Regions from separate parts of the Clostridium sp. TJA085 genome, predicted to be linked through region 2. Evidence: riboswitches for the same ligand, from Rfam matches in the RefSeq annotation. Region 2 holds a riboswitch; the other holds the start of a gene.
The links. Region 2 has a riboswitch for lysine ahead of lysA (diaminopimelate decarboxylase). Riboswitches for the same ligand answer to the same signal wherever they lie in the genome.
Positions count from the first base shown of each region.

Region 1: linked by a shared signal. The riboswitch ahead of AC4FQW_RS11685 (Na+/H+ antiporter NhaC family protein) and the one ahead of lysA (diaminopimelate decarboxylase) in region 2 are both predicted to bind lysine.

Region 1 is NZ_JBZEEZ010000005.1:66,598-74,322, forward strand. It holds gene AC4FQW_RS11680 (Hsp20 family protein) at 1-445, opposite strand, end outside; gene AC4FQW_RS11685 (Na+/H+ antiporter NhaC family protein) at 591-2,309, opposite strand; lysine riboswitch at 2,433-2,608, opposite strand; gene AC4FQW_RS11690 (aminopeptidase P family protein) at 2,693-3,943, opposite strand; gene AC4FQW_RS11695 (ACT domain-containing protein) at 3,963-4,403, opposite strand; gene AC4FQW_RS11700 (dicarboxylate/amino acid:cation symporter) at 4,639-5,796, shown strand; gene AC4FQW_RS11705 (spore maturation protein) at 6,003-6,527, opposite strand; gene AC4FQW_RS11710 (nucleoside recognition domain-containing protein) at 6,543-7,118, opposite strand; gene AC4FQW_RS11715 (hypothetical protein) at 7,241-7,426, shown strand; gene AC4FQW_RS11720 (ATP cone domain-containing protein) at 7,520-7,725, shown strand, end outside.
Region 2 is NZ_JBZEEZ010000002.1:287,375-295,099, forward strand. It holds gene ftsH (ATP-dependent zinc metalloprotease FtsH) at 1-608, opposite strand, end outside; gene lepB (signal peptidase I) at 635-1,150, opposite strand; gene AC4FQW_RS08555 (DUF3006 domain-containing protein) at 1,143-1,364, opposite strand; gene lepB (signal peptidase I) at 1,663-2,169, opposite strand; gene lysA (diaminopimelate decarboxylase) at 2,202-3,497, opposite strand; lysine riboswitch at 3,647-3,816, opposite strand; gene AC4FQW_RS08570 (beta/alpha barrel domain-containing protein) at 3,886-4,566, opposite strand; gene AC4FQW_RS08575 (DUF1576 domain-containing protein) at 4,752-6,005, shown strand; gene AC4FQW_RS08580 (hypothetical protein) at 5,995-6,342, shown strand; gene AC4FQW_RS08585 (NAD(+) diphosphatase) at 6,390-6,884, opposite strand; gene sfsA (DNA/RNA nuclease SfsA) at 6,958-7,650, opposite strand.

The DNA.
Region 1 (7,725 bases), on a different contig from region 2:
TCTCACTCTGATCAACTGGTAATCTATAATTTAGTTTAGGTATTTCTAATTTTAATCTATAATTTTTAAATGATACCTTAAGTGATGATATATCTGAATCTGGAACAAAAAATTCTCTAGAAAATCCATCACCAAATTCTGATACAACCATAGACATATTATAACCATTAGAAAATACTTGCCTTCGATTTATATTTATATATATATAATCATCTTTATAATCTACTTTTATATCTTTTTTATCTATCCCTGGAAATACTCCTTCTATTATATATTTAGATTCATCTTCTTTCATATTTACATTTATAAAATCACCTTCATTAAAAAATTCTTCAATTGAACCAATATTTATACTACTAAAAAACTTAGAAAATGTTTGACTAAATATATTAGAAAAATCTCCTATGTTATTAATAATATTTCTATTTCCTATTCTTCTATTCATAATATCCCTCTTATAAAATTTTTCTTATTATAACTTATTAATATAAATATTATACTGACACATTTTAATTTATATATTAGGTAAGTTATTAATTATTCTAATAAAAAAAGTGTGGAAATTATCCACACTTTTAAAAATTAATATATTAATTTTCCACAACTTCATCCACTGGTTTTCCTATAAACTTAACAGCAATTACAAGTACTATTATTGCAACAGGTAATATTATATAAACAGGAACATTTAATCCAGCTGGTATATAACCTAATATTATTGTGGCTCCTGCAACAAACAGTGCATACCACATTTGTGTTTTTACGTGTTCTATATGATCACATCCAGCTCCCATTGATGAAAGTATTGTTGTATCTGATATTGGTGAACAGTGGTCTCCAAATATTGCTCCTGTAAGTACAGCACTTGTACTTAATACTATATAGCTCATATCTGGTGATATTGAATGAGCTAGAGGAATTGCAAGAGGCATAAGTATTCCCATTGTTCCATATGCAGTTCCGGTAGCAAATGATATTACAGCTCCTAATATAAATATAATACTTGGAAGTAAAAATGATGGTATTGATCCAGATAATAATGTAACTAAATATTTAGCAGTTCCCAAATCTTTTATTACTGAACTTAATGACCATGCAAGTAATAAAATTACTCCAGTTATTATAAGACCTTTCATTCCATCTACCCAAACTTCAACAGCTTCTGACACAGTAAATATCTTTTTACAAACTCCCATAGCAATTGCTATTATTGATGCAAATACTGCTGATTGGAAAAGTGCTGTTGATGCATCAGCTGCACTAAATGCTTCTCTTATTGCTGTAAAAGAAAACGGTGCATTAGTTACAACTTCTCTAAGTGCTACATCAGTTCCACCTATTATACTTGTATATCCACTATAATAAAAACTTATAAGAGCTGATATTATAAGTGCTCCTATTGGGATTATTGCATTCCAAATACTAAGCTTAACTCCTTCTTTTACTTTCATCTCATCTTCTGTACTTATACTTTCAAGCTCCGATTTTTTATCCTTAATACCTTTTCTAGCCCTAACTTCAGCCTTTCTCATAGGTCCAAAATCCCTAAGCATAACAGATGTAATAACTACAAATGCAAGTATTAAAATATTATAAAATCTATATGGAATAGTTTGAAGAAAAACACCAAAGGAATCAACTTTAACTCCAATTTGAGTAAATGAATCATTTATAAGTCCTACTTCTAACCCTATCCAAGTTGATATTATTGCAAGTCCTGCAATTGGTGCTGCTGTTGCATCAATTATAAAAGCTAACCTTTCTCTTGAAACTTTAAGTTTATCTGCAACAGGCTTCATTATAGGACCTACTATTAATGAATTTGCATAATCATCAAAAAATACTAAAAGACCTAGAAACCAAGTAACAAGTTGAGCACTCCTTGGAGTTTTTGCTCTTTTTGCAAGTGCTTCTGCTATAGCTCTAGCACCTCCCATTTTAGCAACAAGATTTATTACTCCTCCAATAGCTAAAACTTGAAGTATTATTCCAGCATTCCAAGGATCCGCTAAAGAATTTAGAACTCTTTGTATAAAATCTAAAAAGGCTTGTATCAATGCATTAAATGCATTTTGATCTACGACTTGAATCATAAAACATCCAGCTAATGCACCAATAAACAAAGATACTACAACATTTTTTGTAATAAATGCAAGTACAATTGCAACTAAAGGTGGTATTATAGTCCATATACCAAACCTTTCTGCATTTACAGTTCCTGGATCAATTTCTGATGCAAATGCTACTGTTGTCATACTAATCATTAGTATAAAGGTAAATAAAAATACTAAATAATTTCTTTTTTTCATGATTGAATCCCCCTATTAAAATAAAATTTGTGAATATTTTTTAGAGGCCCATCATTTTACTTTAAAGTCAAAAAGAACCTTGAGATAACACTCAAGGTTCTAAATATATAACGTAAGAATCCATTGAATGATAGCTCACCACAAATATAATTTGTGACAGTCTTATGCATATTATGCATAAGCCCAGGATTATAACATTAAAGCATTAGTTATATCCTTCGGCGGTATTTCCTTTCATGTTATATCATAGTGCTTATCTCAATAACATTACTCTTAAAGACCGCGCCTCTACCTCTTCGCAAATTATTCACTTTTAAATTAATATAATTATATAATATAAATATATATATATCAATATATCTTTTAATTTTTTGTTTATTTTATTAACAATTTTTCATAAATTCTTCTATTTCACTAACTGATTTTATCATATCCTTAGTTAATACCTCACATCCATCATCAGTTATTAGTACATCATCTTCTATTCTTACACCAATACCTTCTTCTCCTATATATATGCCTGGTTCTACTGTATATACCATACCTGGTTCTAAAACTGTATTTCTTCCTGGATTTTCTATATCATGAGTATCTAAACCTAAGCTATGTCCTATACTATGCCAATAATATTTTGATACTTCTTCCTTATTTTCTATTAATCCAAGATTAATACATTCTTCTGCAATCCACTCTTTAGATTTTTTATTTATATCTAAGAAATTAATACCTGGTTTTAACTCTGATATAACTTTCTCATTTACTCTAAGTACAGCTTCATAAACTTCCTTTTGTCTTTTTGTAAACTTACCGTTTACAGGAAATGTTCTTGAAATGTCTCCATTATAATAATTAACCTGTGCTCCTAAGTCAAAAAGAATTAAATCTCCATCTTTAGCTTCTGAATTATTATCTACATAATGTAATATAGTTGCATTCTTTCCAGCTGCTGCAATTGTATTAAATGCATAATCACGAACTCCTCTTTTTCTGCATTCAAATTCAAAATATGCTTCTAATTCATATTCAAGCATTCCAGGTTTTATATTTTTCATTATTGATTCAACACCTTTAATTGTTATATCAATAGCCTTCTGCATTTCTTTTATTTCAGATGGACTCTTTACAAGTCTTATTGGTGCAAATATTGGAAATACATTTTTTATATTCACTTGTGGATACTTATTTCTAAGCTTTTTAGCAAATGTACTACTTACTGTTGGTAAGCTGTTAAACTCATCTCTTTCTAAATCTAAATATATATTTATATCAACACTTTCATTTATTATTTTATTTAAAAAGCCTCTAAACTCTCCTAAGTATCCTATATCTTCTATACTATTTAAATTAAAAACTTCTTCTTTTCTTATTGTTTTACCAAGCCACTTTTCTTTTTCAAGGTCTATTTCTTTTATAAACATCTTTTCAATTACATTGCCATTTAATTTACCCATAACAATAATATGATCTTCTTCATCAATTCCTGTTAAATAATAAAAATTTCTGTTTGGTGTAAAACTATATTTTTCATCAGCAGTTTTCTTTGGTGCATTTCCAGCAAAAAGAATTAATAAAGAATTTTCCTCTAACTTTTCAAGTACCCTCTTTCTGTTAAATTCAAAAACTTTTTTCTCCATAATTATCCCTCCATACTTTTTATTCTACGGCTAGTATTCTAACTTTTATTACATCATCAAGCTCACTGATTTTGTATAAAAAGTTTTTAACATCTCCTCTTATTTTAGAGACATCTAATGTTATAGTAACATTTGCAGTCATATTTATTGGTATATCTTGATTAATTGTTAATATATTTAACTCATTTGTTGCAATAAAGTCTAGAACTCTTGAAAGCACTCCCGATTTATGAGCTAGTAAAAGCACAATCGTAATTTTTTTACTATTTACACCTTCCGCCATTGGATATACAAAATCCTTATATTTATAATAAGTGCTTCTACTTATTCCAACCTTTTTAACTCCCTCTGATATATCTTTTACTTTTCCTGTATGAAGTAATTCTTTAACCTCTATAACCTTATAAAATATATTTGGTAATACTTGCTCATTTACAATATAAAATTTTTCATCTGACATATAACCCCCCCAATCTAAAGACAAATTTTAATTTGTGTATTTTAATCATAATTAAATTTATGATTATTATTTGGAATTTAGAGCATATTATCCATTATAATATGTAAGTGTTGTTTTTCTCCTAATATTAATCATTTACTCTATTTTATTGCCCCAACTAATAAATAAATAGACAAATTCAACTTTATACTATTATAATACATACAAAATACACTTGTCCACAGGAGGGATACATTTGAGAAATTTAGGACTTATTCCAAAATTAATATTAGCAATTATATTTGGTCTCATATTCGGTAAATTTATGCCAGAAAATTTCATAAGATTATTGGCAACTTTTAATTCTATCTTTGGAAACTTTCTTGGTTTTATAATACCACTTATAATAATAGGATTTATTGTATCAGGTATTGCAGACTTGGGTAAATCAGCAGGAAAAATGCTAGGACTTACAACTTTATTAGCTTATTTATCAACATTACTTTCAGGTTTATTAGCATTTTTTGTTGCTTCAAATTTATTTCCAAAATTCGTTAAGGAATCCTTAAGTTTTACTGCAAATAATCCTGAACATAGTTTACTTAAACCATTATTTGTAGTTGATATGCCACCTGTTATGTCAGTTACAACTGCATTGCTTATTGCTTTTTTACTTGGACTTGGTATAGCTTATGTAAAAGGTCGTACTTTATATAATGCATCATTAGAATTTCAAGAAATTATTCAAAAAGTTATCAATGCTATAATTATTCCTTTAATTCCTTTTCATATATTAGGAATATTTGCAAATATGACTTATACAGGTCAAGTTCAATCTATATTCTCAGTATTTTGGAAAGTATTTTTAATAATATTAGCTCTACACTTTTTTGTTATATCATCTCAATTTACAATTGCTGGAGCTTTAAACAAAAAAAATATTTTTACTTTAATGAAAAATCAATTATCTGGTTACTTAACAGCTCTTGGAACACAATCTTCAGCTGCTACAATACCAGTAAACCTTGAAGTTGCAGAAAAAAATGGAGTTTCTAAAGGTGTTAGAGAATTTGTTATACCTCTTTGTGCTACAATCCATTTATCTGGTAGTACTATTACTTTAACTTGTTGTTCAATTGCAGTAATGTTACTTAATGGAATGCCTTTTAATTTTCCACAATTTTTTGGATTTATAGCAATGTTAGGTGTTACTATGATTGCAGCCCCTGGTGTTCCTGGTGGTGCTGTCATGGCAGCTCTTGGTGTATTACAAACTAACTTAGGCTTTAATGATGCACAACTTGCATTAATGATTGCTCTTTATATTGCTCAAGATAGTTTTGGAACAGCTTGTAATGTATCAGGTGATAATGCAATTGCATTAATAGTTAATAAATTTAAAGAAAATAAATAATTTTATAAAATAAGGAATCTTGAATATATTAATTTAAGATTCCTTTTTATTCTTCAATTAAATTATACAATTTTTTATTCAAAGTAATTATTATTTATAATTATTGTATATTAAGTCTAAATATATGTTAATAAAATTATATTTTAAAATTTATTAACAATAAAAGTTTTCTTAAAGATAATATTAAAAATTTAAAACATACTACATTATAGTATTATCCAATTAACAACAGTAATAGCAGCAATTATAGCTGTTATATCTGCAATTACAGCTGCCCACAATGTATGCCTTATTTTTTTAATTTTTGCAGCTCCATAATATACAGTTATAGTATAAAATATAGTTTCCGTTGTTCCCATAATTACAGATGCTACAAGCCCTATAAATGTATCTGCTCCATATGTTTTAATAATTTCAGTAAACATACCTACTGCTCCACTACCTGATATTGGTTTTATAAGAACCAAAGGAACTACTTCTTCTGGTAATCCTATAGCTCTAGAAAGTGGTGAAATTATATTATTTACTAACTCCAAAAGATTTGCACCTTTAAATATTTGTACAGCTACAATCATAGCCAAAAGATACGGAAAAATTCTCATACATACAAATAAACCTTCTTTAGCTCCTTCTATAAACCACTCATACACTTTTCTCCCTTTAATCATTCCATAAAAAAGTATTATAACAACTATTATAGGGATAATACTTTTTGTAATATATGAAAACATATTAAAACCCCCTACCTAAAAATATCTTTGTAGTATTTTGCAACATACAACCCCAACTATTGCAGCTATGGTTGTTGATATAATTGCAGGTAATATTATTATTCCTGGATTTACAGAATTCGCTGCTGCTCTTATAGATATTACAGTTGTAGGAACTAATTGTATGCAAGCTGCATTCATAACTAAAAACAAAGCCATATCATTTGATGCAACACTGCTTTTTTTATTTAATCTATCCATTTCTTCCATAGCTTTTATTCCAAAAGGAGTTGCTGCATTTGAAAGTCCCATCATATTAGCAGTTAAGTTCATAACAATTGCACCAAGTGCCTTTTCATCTGTTGCTGCTTCTTTAAAAAGTTTCTTTAATAAAGGTCTTAAAATTCTTGCAATTTGTGCTGTAAGGCCACTCTTTTCAGCTATTTTCATTACTCCACACCAAAAGCACATTATTCCTACAAGTTCAATTAAAAAAGAAACTGTACTTTCACTTCCTAAAACTATTGCTTCAGTTATTTTATCTCCATTTCCAGTAAATAAAGCAAAAATTATTCCAAAAAATATCATTGCAAACCAAATATAATTAATCATTCATTCCTCCATAAAATAACTATTGTTAACAGTTAAATATATGCCTTGCACAACAGTTTTAGTAGTGATAGGATTAAAGTATAAACATAATTTTAAAAAGATATACCAAAGGAGAATCTTATATGAGAGAAGAAAATCTTAAATTAGTTCAACAAGATATTGATGAAGCATTAAAAACTGTAGAAGCCTTAGAAGAAGGTATCGATAAAGATGAAATATCAAGAGATGATATAAAAGAAAAATTCTTATCTTTAAATAATAAACTTCAACAATTAGAAGATATTCTTAAAACAGAAGGTATCCTTTAATAATTAATTTTATTAGGTTAAGATAACAATGGAAGCTTATTTATTTAAGCTTCTTTTATTTGTTTAAAATTTATATGAAAGGTGGTAATTTAAATGGAAATAGTAAATAAAAACGATAAGGTTGTTCCATTTGATGATGAAAAAATAAGGCATAGTATATTAAGCGCTGCTATGGATGCTAATTTTTCAATAACGACTGGAGATTTAGATTCCTTAGTTACAGACGTTAAAAATGTTTTAGATGTTACAACTGACGATTGTAGAGCTGCAGAAAGAAAAGAATTAATTAAATCAGTATG
Region 2 (7,725 bases):
ACTAAAAGAACTCCTTTTGGTAGCTTAGCTCCTATTTCAGTATATTTACTAGGATCATTTAAGAAATCTATTACCTCTTCAAGAGATTCTTTAGCTTCTTCTTGTCCTGCAACATCCTTAAATGTTACGCCTATTTCATCTTCTAAATAAACTTTAGCATTATTTTTTCCAAGTGACATCATTCCGCCACCCATTTTACCTGCCATTTTTGAGAATATTACTTTCCACATTATAAACATGAATAAAAATAATAATCCATAACTTACTAAGAAGTCAAAAATAGGTGATTGTTTAGGATTTTTTCCTGTTACGTCAATTCCTGCTGAATTTAATTGTTTAAGTAAGTCATTGTTTGGTATATTTGCTGTATATAAAGTCTTTCCTTTGTATTCACTCTTATCATTTGGTGTAATAATTAAATTCTCAGTAGTTATTACAACCTTTGAAATTTGTTTATCCTTCACCATTTGTTGGAATGAAGTATAACTAATCTCTTTATTCATTGATGTCTCTCTAATGTAATTAAAGGACATTATAATTGCTAAGGCTATTAAAAAATATATAATCCCAGCCTTATTTTTATTTTGTTTTTGGTTTTCTGGCTCCATACAATCCACCTCTCTTTTCCTTATAATTATTGTAAAAATCCTATCTCATTGAAAGGATATATTTTAACTTGTGCTTTACCTAATATTTGATCTCCATTTATATATGGATTCTTCCAAAATCTAGCATCATTTGAATTTGCCCTATTATCCCCTAAGAAAAAGTACTTACCTTCTGGAACCTTAAATGTTCCATAAAACTCCATAGGATTTTTTACATATGGTTCATCTAACTTCTTGCCATTTACATAAACAGAAGTACCATCAAATCTTATTTCATCTCCTGGAAGTCCTATAAGTCTTTTTATAACTATCTCATCAAGTTCTTTAGAGTTAAAAACTACTATATCACCTCTTTTTAAATTTTCTGGCTTATAAACTTTTGTTACTAAAAGCCTATCATTTACATTTAAAGTTGGTGCCATTGATGAACTTGGTATATAAACTCTAAATATTAAAAATCTATTTATTAATATAGCTAATACAACAGCTATAATTATTGGTATAATCCAATCTTTAAAAAAATTTAACTTAGTATTATTCATCCCACATTCCTTCCATTAATTCACTAATATACTTTTTTCTTTTAATGGTTTCTTCTTCACTATAATAGTATTGATTATTTTCTTCATATACTACATCACCACTTTTTAACTTTATAGAAAATTCATTTTTAGGAACATTTAATATTTTATTATCTAAAGACTGTAAAATATAATATCGTCCTTCACTTCTATCAACTACATAAATTTTTCTCATAAATGCATTATATACCTGTTTAACCTTTCCTAAATATTGATATTAAATTAAATTTAATTATATCATACTTTTTTGACAAATTTATTTCATGAAATTTAAATTTTTATATTATATTCTTGTCCTTTTTTAAATACTTTTAATCTTATTTTCACATTATATCATACGTAATTTATATTTCAATATTATACAATATTAAATACCACTTAAGTATTTTTTAATAACAAAAATAAACGAATAAACTAATTAGTTTATTCGTTCTAAATTACATTAAAATCTTTTAATATTATTAAATAAAATATTATTTTATACTTCCAAATTCCCTTATTGGATATATTCTAAGTTGTGCCTCACCTTTTATATCTTCCTTTGGAATATATGGATCTTCCCAATACCTTGAGTCAGCTGAATTTTTTCTATTATCTCCTAAGAAAAAATATTTACCTTCTGGAACTTTGAACTCCCCAAAAAAACCATCTGGATTTTTCACATAATCCTCTTGAATAAATTCTCCATTAATATAAAGTTCATTTCCTCTTACATCAATTTCATCTCCTGGAAGACCTATAAGCCTCTTTATCATAATCTCATTTTTTTCTTTATTTTTAAAGACTATGATATCCCCTCTTTTTAAATTATTAAAATTATAAACTTTTGTTACTAAAAACTTTTCTCCTACTTTTATAGTAGGTTCCATTGATGATGTAGGAACCTCTACTTTAAAAATTAAAAATTTGTTTATTAGTAAAGCTAATATTACAGCTAAGATAATAGGACAGACTATGTCCGTAATAAATTTTTTTCCCATACTTTTCCCCACTTTATACCCTTCAGTTAAATTTAAATTACTTCATTTTTAATTATATCATCATAGCTCTCTCTTTTACATATAATTTTAATTTTTCCACCTTTAACCATAACAACTGCTGGCTTTGGAATCTTATTGTAATTATTAGACATTGAATAACCATATGCACCCGTTGACATAACTGCAAGAACATCTCCACTTAAAACAGATGGTATTTTTATTGCATTTAATAATATATCACCAGATTCGCAACACTTTCCAGATATAGTTACTTTCTCTTTAGCATCATATATAACCCTATTTGCAACTATACATTCATATCTAGCCTTATATAATGCTGGTCTTATATTATCAGTCATACCGCCATCTACAGACACATATTTTCTAACTGATGGTATATTTTTTATTGAGCCTATAGTATATAATGTTATTCCTGCATTTCCAGCTATTGACCTTCCCGGCTCTATAATAAGTGTAGGTCTTTCCAATTGTAAATTTTTGCAAACTTCATCTACTTTATTTATTATGGCATTACAATATTCCTCTATTTCTCTTGGTTTATCTTCATCACTATAATATATTCCAAATCCACCACCTAAATCTAACTCTTTTATTATATATCCAGTTTCATTCTTAACTCTATTTATTAAATTAAGCATTATCTCAGCCGCATCTTCGTAAGGAGTTATTTCAAATATTTGTGAACCTATATGACAATGAAGCCCAAGTAAATTTATGTTTTCCAATTTTATAGCCCTTTTTATAGCATTTATTATATTATCTCCTACTGGTGCAAAACCAAACTTAGAATCAATTTGTCCTGTCTTTATATATTCATGTGTATGTGCCTCAATACCCGGAGTAATTCTTAAATAAATATCTTGCTTTCTTTCATAATCTCTAGCAATTTTATTAAGCTGTTCTATTTCAAATAAATTATCCACTACAAATGTTCCAACACCAAGTTTTACACCCATTTCAATTTCTTCTAATGTTTTATTATTTCCATGAAATAATACTTTTTTTAATGGAAAATCAGCTTTATATGCTGTATATAATTCTCCACCTGAAACAACATCTAAACATAAGCCTTCTTCCTCTATTATTTTACACATCGCTAAAGTTAAAAATGCTTTTCCAGCATAGGCTACCTTATTACCTCTATTTTCACAACTAAAGGCCTGAAAATACCTTCTACAATTTTCTCTAATTAAATTCTCATCCATAACATATAAAGGAGTTCCAAACTCTTCAACTAACTTTGTTGTTTTTATTCCTCCAATTACTAAAGTATTTTCTTCAGTCCTCATATTACCAAATAGTTTCATTTAAATTCCTCCAATTCATTTAAGTAAAACAAAACGTCACAGGAAAATTCCTGTGACGGGTAATAACGTTATAACATTAAGGTATTATAATTACAAAAACTTAAGCCTAAAATTAATATATTCTAAACTCACTTATATAGTAATTTAAAAATCCTTGTAGCTCTCCACGTTATGTGACAGTTATGCATATATTATATACATACCCAGAAAAATTATATTTGCATTATAATTTAACTTCGGCCAATCATCCTTTCATCCTTATTCATAGTCTGCAAAACTCCTAAAGATTACTCTTAATCTCGGCACCTCTACCCTAAGATTTGTTCTTTCCTAATATATTATTATTTTTTATTATTTATGATACTATAAATTTAAAGTCTTTTATACATTAATATTCTTTTTCTCTATAAATATTCATTAAATCTCCCATTATCTCTGCTGATGATGGTGGTGTATAACTTATTGCATTAGCTCCAGCTTCTATTGTTTCTAATATACTTTCTTCAGTATTTCCTCCAGTTGCAATTATAGGAACTAAAGGATACTTTTCTCTTATTTTCTTAACAATTCTAGCTGTATTTTTTCCACCTGATACATTTAATATAGTGGCACCTGAATTTAATCTTTCTTCTATATCTGTATCTTCTGATACAACTGTTACAACAACAGGAATATCTATTGTTTTTCTTATCTTTTTTATTACACTGTTTGTTGTTGGTGCATTTACAACTATCCCTATTACTCCTTTAAATTCAGCATCTAATGCTAAGTTTATAACTCTCCTACCTTGAGTTATTCCACCTCCAACTCCACAAAACACTGGAACATCAGCTGCTGTTATTATAGCCTCAGTTATTTTTGGTTGGGGGGTGAAAGGATATACTGCCATTATTGCATCTGCATTTGTATTTTTTATCATGGCAACATCAGTTGAAAACATTATTGATTTAATTCTCTTTCCAAATATCTTTATTCCACTACACTTTCTTATTGCAGAAGGTGCTTCAATTATATGATTTCTAAATGTTCCTAATATTTCTGGAACATATTTTTCATTATCCTTACTCATTTTTATCCCTCCAAAAACTTACATTGCTTTGCTTTACAACTTATTATATAACCAACTTCCATTAATTAAAATATTTATTTTTGATAAATAAAAAATATTTATTCATTTTATAGATAAGTATGTATTATTTGTAATATAATGTTTACAAATAATATTGATTTATAAAAGGCGGTGTTTTTTTATTTATGCTTCAACTAAAAAAATTTTTTCTCCCGTACAAAATCTTAATTTCAATATATCTATTTTTTATACTTACTGCTTTTACTATTAATTCTCCTAAAGAAATCTTTATAGGATTAAAAAACATAATATTAACACCTGATATTCTAATAACTGATTATATTCAAATTGCTGGCATTGGTGCTACATTAGTAAATGCAGCATTGACAAGTATTATAAGTATTTTTATATTAGTAGCTTTAAAAATTAAACCTAATGGCTCAACTATAATGGCATTATGGCTTATGACTGGCTTTTCTTTCTTTGGCAAAAATATAATTAATATATGGCCTGTTATGTTTGGTGTTTATCTATATTCCAAATATCAAAAGCAACCTTTAATGAATTATTCCTTAGTAATGTTATTATCAACAACTCTAGCCCCAACTGTTACTCAACTTAGTTTTTCATCTAATAATCTATTGCTAGGTATTACTTTAGGGTCATTAATAGGAGTATTTACAGGATTCCTACTAACTCCTATAGCAACTCATTGTATTTCAGCTCATGGCGGCTATAACCTTTATAATATAGGCTTTGCTTGTGGACTTCTTGCAACACTTCTTATGTCCATTTTTAGAATATTTGGAATAGACTTTAAAACTCAATTAGTTTGGAGTACCGGAAACAACACATTTCTTTTTATATTTATGCTTATAATATCTATTTACTTAATTTGTATTGGACTCTATTTTGGAAAAGATCATAAAAATAACTTAAAAAAAATAAATAGTTTTTCTGGAAAACTTGTATCAGATTTTTATATTTTATTTGGAGAAACATCTTATATTAATATGGGAATAATAGGTATTTTCTCAAGTATATACTTATTATTATTTGGTGGAGACTTAAACGGTCCAACAATTGGTGGTTTATTTACTATAATAGGTTTTGGCTGTTTTGGAAAACATATAAAAAACATAGTACCTGTAATGATTGGAGCTACTATATGTGCTATTATAGGAGTTAATGATATATCTGATCCTGGAATTCAACTCGCAATACTATTCAGTACTTGTCTTGCTCCTATATCAGGTAAATTTGGTTGGAAATATGGAATACTAGCAGGTATACTTCATGTTTCATTAGTTACAAATGTAGGATATTTACATGGTGGGTTAAATTTATATAATAATGGACTTGCAGGTGGATTTGTAGCAATGATTTTAATACCAATTATAACAACATTCAAAAGGGAGGTTTACACAAATGAAATTTAATGTAGAAAAAAAACTTAAGATAATTAATGAAATTATGTCATTTTGTTATCACTTAAATAGTACTGATATTAATGTAAACGTAAAAACTATAGAAAATACATCTATTATTTTAATAAAGGCAAAAATTGAAAATTTATCAGATGAAACTTTAATGAATTTAACTCAAACTCTTAATATTCCACGCCAACATGAAGTTGAACAATACTATTGGCATTTAGGAGGAAATAATGAATTTGACTCTGAATTATCTTTAGTTGGTATGATGGTAGATAGTACAACTATTTCTTATGATAATAATATATTAGTTATAGAACTTAAAAGAATTGAAAATTATTAAAAAATCCACATAACTATATCAAACTATAGTTATGTGGATTTTAATTGTTATAAATTCATACTTTCTAATATCTTTTTAACTACTCTTTTCCCTATCTTATCTTCTTCCATTTGAGATATAGCATCATTTATGTTAACCCATTCAATTCCTTCTACTTCATCTGATTTTTTTATATCACCACTATCATAATCAGCCATAAATGTTATCATAAATAAATCTTTATCTTTAACAAAATCAGAACCTAGATATTTTATATTTTTTATTTTTATTCCTGTTTCCTCAAGAACTTCTCTATAAACGGTATCTTCTGCATACTCATTTTGACCTACATATCCAGATATTAATACTTTTGAATTTTTATATATATAACTTTGTTTTAATAAAAGAATTTCTTTTTCTTTCACTACTCCAACCACTATACAAGGTTTTGGAGTATCAAAATATAATGTATCATCTATTGGACAATAAGGTACATATCCCTCATCCCAACAATTAAACATCTCTAATTCCCTACCACACTTTGGACAAAACTTATATTTCATATATAACTCCCTTTTACTTTATAATTATTACTTTAATTATAAAATACAATATTATGTTTTAGAAGTAAATTTTCTAAAAATTAACTTCAATTCTATTTGTTAATGTTATTGAATCTTTTAAAACATCACATTCATAAACAAATATATCTACTCCATTATCTCTTGCTTCTCTTAAGGCTTTACCAAATTCATTATCTCTTTCATCATTTGGTGCAAAATCTTTCATATTATTCATTTGAAGTAAAAATAACACACCTGCTCCTCTACCACTTTTTTTAACTTCTATTAACTCTAATAAATGCTTTCTTCCCCTTTCTGTTGGCGCATCAGGAAACATTGCATGACCGTCTTCTTCTAATGTAACACCTTTTACCTCTAAATAGTATTCTTCTCCATTATCATTAGATAATTTAAAATCAAATCTACTATTTCCAAAAGTTTTTTCTTTTAAAATATTATTATAACTAATTAATTTTTCTATTTTTTTATTTTGTAAAGCTTCCATAACTACTTTATTTGGTATTTGCGAATCTATACTTATTAACTCATTTCCTTTATATACAGAAATTAAATCATATTTAGTTTTTCTTGTAGGATTATTTTCTTTTCTTATAAGTACTTTAACTCCTTCTACAAGTAATTCCTTACATCTTCCTGTATTAGGAACATGTACAGTTATCTCCTCCCCCTCAAGTTCTACTAATGCATTAAATCTATTTGGTCTATTTATAAATTTAGCCTCAAGTATTTCTTTATTATATTCCATATTTTATCTCCTTTAAAGTTATTCACATTATCCACAATTTTTATCCACAGCTTTGTGAATACTGTTAACATTTTT